One region of the Arthrobacter sp. NPDC093128 genome, then DNA from elsewhere that is predicted to be linked to it. Evidence: riboswitches for the same ligand, from Rfam matches in the RefSeq annotation. Region 1 holds a riboswitch; the other holds the start of a gene.
The links. A riboswitch is a leader RNA that binds a small molecule or an ion and turns the genes downstream of it on or off. The one in region 1 is predicted to bind cyclic di-AMP.
Positions count from the first base shown of each region.

Region 1 (3,347 bases):
GCCCGGCAGCAGAGCGAGACGAAGGTGCGCCAGTTCGTGGCCGACGCCTCCCACGAGCTCCGCACGCCACTTACGGCAATCCGCGGCTACACGGAACTCATGCGGATGACCGAAGACTTCACTCCGGACGGCAAGAAATCCCTGGCCAGGGTGCAAAGCCAGTCCGAACGGATGACCACCCTGGTGGAGGACCTCCTGCTGCTGGCCCGGCTGGACGAAGGGCAGCCGCTCAAAATCAGCGACGTGGACCTGACGCAGCTAGTGGTGGAAACCGTTAGCGACGAGAAGGTCATGGCACCGGACCGCGTCTGGCAGCTTGAGTTGCCCGACGAGCCGGTGGTGGTCCGCGGGGACGCCACGCAGCTGCACCAGGTGCTGGCCAATTTGCTCTCCAACGCGCGCAAGCATACGGACCCCGGGACCACCGTTGTCACCGGCGTGATGCGCTCCGCTGACGGCAGCGCCGTGGTGACCGTGACGGACAACGGCGCCGGGATCCCGCCCGAATTTGTGGACCGGGTCTTTGCCCGCTTTGCCAGGGCGGACGCCGCCCGCACCAGCCCGGCGGGTTCAGCTGCCGCGGGAGCGGCCGCCGCTGGAGCGGCCGCCTCTGAGGGGACCAGCGGGCTGGGCCTTTCAATTGTGCAGTCGATCATGGAAGCACACGGCGGAACCGTCGAAGTCACCTCCCGTCCGGGACGCACGGAGTTCGCGCTGCGCCTCCCCTGCGAACCACCGGCAGCCTAGTTCTCAACGCACGGAAATCACGGCCGGCCGATGCCCATTTGGGCCGGCTGGCCTTTTCCGTGATCGAACGAATCCCCGGCCTCCCCGGCGCAAGTCAACGCGCCGTCACAGTGATCCTCGTTACCGAAATGTGACTTAAGGTTCTATCTCCTGTACGGTTTTTAGAGTGCGGCCACCGTTCCGGCCGCATATCCGGATGGACGCCAAACTCTGCCGCTACCCGGATTTCCTCATGATCAGGCAGAGGCGGGGGACCCAGGTCTCCGGGCATTCTGCATCGCCGCCCTCGGGGTGAAGCCGACACGTGAAGTTCCGTGCGGCCGGATGACCTCATCCGAACCCGACAGCTAACTCCGCCGGCATCGAGAGGCAACCATGACTAAATCCACGCCAGAAGTACGTCCAGAGCGCCCTTCAAGTAAGACCGCGGTGCCCGCAGAACGCTCACGCCACCGCGCTGAATCAGCCAAGACGGCGTCCCCGCTGTCCCGGTTTACCGCCGGCCTGCACAGCTCCGGCCGCCGCGCCGCAGTGGTGGCCACCGCCTGCGCCGTGCTGATCGGCGTCGGCGCCGCCGGCCAGGCTTCCGAGCCCGCCGCGCCGGCAAGCTCGGCGACGGCCGCGGAAATCGCCGCAGCGAGCGCCGACACGAAGTCGAAGCTCGCGTTCGAAAAGATCCTGGTTTCGGCCATGCCGGCTCCGGCTTCCGTCAGCATGTCTGCGCAGTCCACCGAGGAGCAGCCATCCGAAGAGCAGCCCGCGGAGGAGAAGGCCGCGGAAGCACCCGCCCCCGCCCCTGCACCGGCGGCAGCTCCGGAACCGGCTCCGGCTCCCGCGCCCCCTGTCGCCGTGGACGACCCCGCAGCTGCCCAGGAATATGCCGCCTCGCAGCTCGGCAACTACGGCTGGGCGGCTGACCAGATGCAGTGCCTGACCACGCTGTGGACCAAGGAATCGGAGTGGAAGACCACGGCGACGAATGCCAGCAGTGGCGCGTACGGCATTGTCCAGTCGCTGCCGGCCGAAAAGATGGCCAGCGCGGGCGGGGACTACCTCACCAATTTCCGCACTCAGATCAACTGGGGCCTGAACTACGTCAAGGAGCGCTACGGTTCCCCCTGCGACGCCCTGAACTTCCACCTCGCCAACAACTGGTACTAAGCCGGCCCCGACCCGCCGGACTGTTCCGCATCAGCCGAAGGCGCATCAGCCGAAGGCCCCGAATCCACGTGATTCGGGGCCTTCGGCCGTATTGCGGGTGAATCGCTTCCCGGCTTCCACAGCAGGTGCACAGCTATGGCCTAAATCCTTCATATGCGCCAGCGTCATAGTTTGAACCATGACGCTCACAGACCAGGCCCCGGGGATCCTGCCGCACACGCAACTGCGGGCTGCCGTCGACGTCCCGACGGGTGCCGCTCCGGCGCTTTCCGGTTCGGGTAACATCCGCCGCGTCCCTATCGACACGCGGGCCGCCGTCGACGAACGGACCGGAACCGCCGCGCCTGTCCTGGATGTGACCATCCCGGTCTACAACGAGGAACAGGATCTGGAGCAGTCCCTCCGGCGGCTGCACGCTTACCTGCACGGCACTTTCCCGCACACCTTCCGGATCACCGTGGCGGACAACGCCAGCACCGACGGCACGCTCCGGATCGCCGAGCGTGTGGCCCGGGAACTCCGCGAGGTCACCGTGGTCCGGCTCCCGGACAAGGGAAGGGGGAACGCGCTTCGCACGGTGTGGCTCGTGTCGCCGTCGCCCGTGCTGGCCTACATGGACGTGAACCTTTCCACCGACCTTGCTGCGCTTGCCCCCTTGATAGCACCGCTCATCTCCGGGCATTCCGACCTGGCGATCGGAACCCGGCTATCGCGCAGTTCGCGTGTGGTCCGGGGACACCGGCGGGCGTTCATCTCCCGTGGCTACACCCTTTTGCTGCATACCCTGCTAGGTGCGCACTTCAGTGATGCTCAGTGCGGCTTCAAGGCCATCCGCGCGGATATCGCCCGGCAGCTCCTCCCCCACACCGCGGACAACGCCTGGTTCTTCGACACCGAGCTGCTGGTCCTGGCCGAAAAATGCGGACTCAGGGTGCACGAGGTGCCGGTGGACTGGATAAACGAGTCCGACGCCGGCGTGGATCTTCTCCGGACCGCCCTCGCCGACCTGCGCGGCATGGGCCGCCTTAGCCGCGACCTGGCGACCGGCCGCATACCGGTTCCCGAACTTCGCTCAGCACTGGACAGGGGCTCCGCGCAGGTAGGGTCCGGCTGAACGGCGTTGGCAGGCCGCGGCTACGCGTCCCCAAGCCACGTCATGGCCTCGTCCAGGCAAGTGAAATACCGCGTGGGAGCAGCCGGAAAGTTGATGCTGAGAAAGAAATTGGCCATTGCCCGGTCAACCGGGGACGAGCCGAGGAGGGCAACCCTCGCCACTGTGCTGGGACGGGCGAAAACACGCCGTGCACCGCGGCTCATGGACGCCGCGGCCGACATGTCCACCAGCATCGGATATGCGCGCCCGCCGCTCAACTCATTGACGGCCGCCATGACGGCTGTCGCGGCATCCTCGGATATGGCCAAACCTGGAATCCATCGCA
Region 1 covers NZ_JBFBEY010000017.1:48,707-52,053, reverse strand. Annotated here, with positions in the region: gene AB0N24_RS19375 (HAMP domain-containing sensor histidine kinase) at 1-747, shown strand, start outside; cyclic di-AMP (ydaO/yuaA leader) riboswitch at 939-1,123, shown strand; gene AB0N24_RS19370 (hypothetical protein) at 1,123-1,908, shown strand; gene AB0N24_RS19365 (dolichyl-phosphate beta-glucosyltransferase) at 2,087-3,022, shown strand; gene AB0N24_RS19360 (STAS/SEC14 domain-containing protein) at 3,043-3,330, opposite strand.

Region 2 (3,347 bases), on a different contig from region 1:
GGAATTCCGCGTGAATGTCACATTCAGGTCACGGCATGTCACAGGAATGCGAGAGTGTTCCATCGGATTGGATCAGAGCCAGCCGGTGGGGTCAACGACTTCGCCGTTGACCATCACTTCAAAATGGAGGTGGCAGCCGGTGGAGGCGCCGGTGGTTCCGCTGAGGGCCACAACGTCGCCACGGCTGACCTTCTGGCCTACCTGGACGTTGGACGAGGACAAGTGGTTGTACGTGGTCTCCAGGCCGTTGCCGTGGTCAATCACCACGCGGTTTCCGCCGCCGTAGGGGTGCCATCCGGTGAACGTCACCGTTCCGCTGGCCGCGGCCATAACACTTGTGCCGCACTGGGCCGCATAGTCCTGCCCGCGGTGGAATTCGCCGGTGCCGCCGGTGATCGGGCTGACACGAAAGCCGAAGGGGGATGCGGAAACCATCTGCGCCAGCGGTGCTCCGAGGCTTCCGGTGGATGCTGCACGGGTAATGGTGCCGGCGGACTGCGCGCTCAGCAGCTGCTTGAGCTTGCCGTCGGGATCGCCCTTGGTGGCGATATAGGTCCGGTTGAAGTCGATTTTGGCGCCTGCAGCCGCGGAAACCTCAGGCTGCGCCGTTACAGATGCGGCGGCCGCGGACGTGTTTCCGGTGTCCGCTGTGCTCATCATGGGTCCGGTTGACGGGACGGTCACAGTGAGGACCAGTCCGGTGGCGGCCAGGGCAATGCCGGCCTTCTGACCCACACCGCTCGCGGAAGCGAACTCCGTGACCTGACTGAACAGGCTCCGGCGCCGGCGCGCATCACGATGTGCATCGCGTGGCCTGACCGTCATAACGGCTTCGGCCACGGGGTACTCCGAAGCGGGACCAGTCGCCCTGCGGCGGCCCCTGACGGTCTGCGTGGTCAAGAAATATCCTCTCTGGATAGCCTGCGGAGTTAGCTGTCGGATTCGGGTCAGAGAGATCAAAGACCCGGTCCGCCAATGCAAGGCATCCGGCACAGGGGTATCCCTAAGGATTCCTTCGTCGGAGATGACTTGCCGCTGACGGACTTCACCCCAAGGCCGCTTTTCAACGGCCGGTTGTGGTTCCCCCGCCTCTGCCAGGAGGTGTTTCGTACGCTGATCCGCTGGCAGAGCTCGGCTTCGGATCAGGTAACGCTTTAGTATCGGCGCTAGTCCCCAACTATAGGTGATTAATCAGCGCGGTAATAATTCCGTTATCTACGTCTCAGTGAGTTGTAGGTGGTCCTATGAGGTGTGCGGTTAGCTGACGGTAACAAACACGTGGGCCGCAACTTCCGGCGGCAGCTCGAGGGCGCCTTCGATTTCAGGCACGCGCACCGAGATGTACTCCCCTACCCGCTCCAGGGCGAGCGTCGCGCCCGGCCGGATTCCGCCTTCATCGAGCTGGACCAGCAGCTCCGGTTCAACCTGGATGGGTTCGGCCAGACGGCTGACGGTGATGCGCGAGTCGGCCCCGTACCCGGTCATCGCGTCGAGCAGGTTCACCACACCGTCGGTGAACAGAGGAGCCGGTTGGCCGCCAAGCGCCGCCAGGCCGGGAATGGGATTGCCGTAGGGGGAAACCGTGGGGTGGTTCAGGAGTTCGAAGATGCGCCGTTCAACGCGCTCGCTCATGACATGTTCCCAGCGGCAGGCTTCGTCGTGGACATACGCCCAGTCCAGGCCGATGACGTCAGCCAAGAGCCGTTCCGCCAGCCTGTGCTTGCGCATGACTTCGGTGGCCCGTTTCCGGCCGGTTTCCGTGAGCTCAAGGTGCCGGTCGCCGGAAACAACCACCAGCCCGTCGCGCTCCATCCGGCCGATGGTCTGCGAAACGGTGGGCCCTGAGTGGCGCAGCCGTTCGGCAATCCGGGCGCGGAGAGCCACGATGTTCTCTTCCTCAAGCTCCAAGATTGTCCGAAGATACATCTCCGTGGTGTCGATCAGATCCGTCATCCAGCTCAGCTCCTCGAGCACAGTCCTTGCGTCAGTCCCACCGTACCGCGCGGAGGCGTTCTCCGTCGGTCTCGTCAAGTGGATCTGCATCCACCGATCAGCCTTGGGAACAGCCCTCGGGGATCAGCCCGGCCGGCGTCGCGGCCCGCTGTACGTCAAGGTCAAGCCTAGCCTATTTTGAATTACTCCGGATAATCCGCCGCAGTACAGCCGGCGCAACTGAAGTGCGCCGACCGCCGGGATGTCTCAGTGACTGGACTATGACGGGTGCCGTTCCGTCCCCCGCAGGCACGTCAGGCAGAATATAGGGGATTCCTCCGGCAGGAACCCGTGTACTGCCGGGCCTCTCCCACGTCCACGCCGAAAAATTGGAGCCATCGTGAGCGACACCAGCATCACTATCCCCGCCAACCTCCTGCCCAAGGACGGACGGTTCGGCGCCGGGCCTTCAAAGGTCCGCCCGGAGCAGATCGAGGCACTTTCCGCCGCGTCCGCCACGTTGCTGGGCACCTCCCACCGCCAGGCCCCGGTGAAGAACCTCGTGGGATCGGTCCGCAACGGCCTCAGCGAATTTTTCCGCGCGCCGGAGGGCTACGAGGTCGTTCTTGGCGTGGGTGGCTCCACCGCGTTCTGGGACATCGCGGCGTTCGGCCTGGTGGACAGCAAGGCCCAGCACCTTTCCTTCGGCGAGTTCGGCTCCAAGTTCGCCTCCGCCACGAACAAGGCTCCGTTCCTGGACGCCTCCTCCATCCTCAAGGCCGAGCCCGGGACACGGCCCACAGCCCAGGCAGAAGCGGGCGTGGACGTGTACGCCTGGCCGCAGAACGAAACGTCCACAGGTGTGGCTGCCCCGGTCAAGCGGGTTGCCGGTGCGGACGAGGGATCGCTGGTGCTGGTGGATGCCACGTCCGCCGCGGGCGGCCTGGATGTGGATGTCTCAGAAGCCGACGTATACTACTTTGCGCCGCAGAAGAACTTCGCGTCCGACGGCGGCCTGTGGCTGGGCCTCTTCTCCCCCGCCGCGCTGGAGCGTGCCGCGAGGATCAAGGAAAGCGGCCGGTGGATCCCGGACTTCCTGGACCTGCAGACCGCCATTGACAACTCCCGCCTGAACCAGACGTACAACACCCCGGCGCTGGCTACCCTGGTGACGCTGGACGCGCAGGTGCAGTGGCTGAACGCCAGCGGCGGCCTCGATTTTGCCGCTGCCCGCACCGCCGATTCAGCCGGACGCATCTATTCCTGGGCCGAGGCCTCCGAGTACGCCACGCCGTTTGTCACCAAGGCCGAAGACCGCTCAAACGTGATCGCCACGATCGATTTCGACGAGTCGATTGATGCCGCGGCCATCGCCAAGGTCCTCCGCGCCAACGGGATTGTGGACACGGAGCCTT
Region 2 covers NZ_JBFBEY010000004.1:22,238-25,584, reverse strand. Annotated here, with positions in the region: gene AB0N24_RS05850 (M23 family metallopeptidase) at 73-900, opposite strand; cyclic di-AMP (ydaO/yuaA leader) riboswitch at 904-1,147, opposite strand; gene AB0N24_RS05845 (metal-dependent transcriptional regulator) at 1,258-1,953, opposite strand; gene serC (phosphoserine transaminase) at 2,333-3,347, shown strand, end outside.
Region 2: it holds a riboswitch for cyclic di-AMP, as region 1 does, so the genes downstream of both, AB0N24_RS05850 (M23 family metallopeptidase) here and AB0N24_RS19370 (hypothetical protein) in region 1, are expected to answer to the same signal.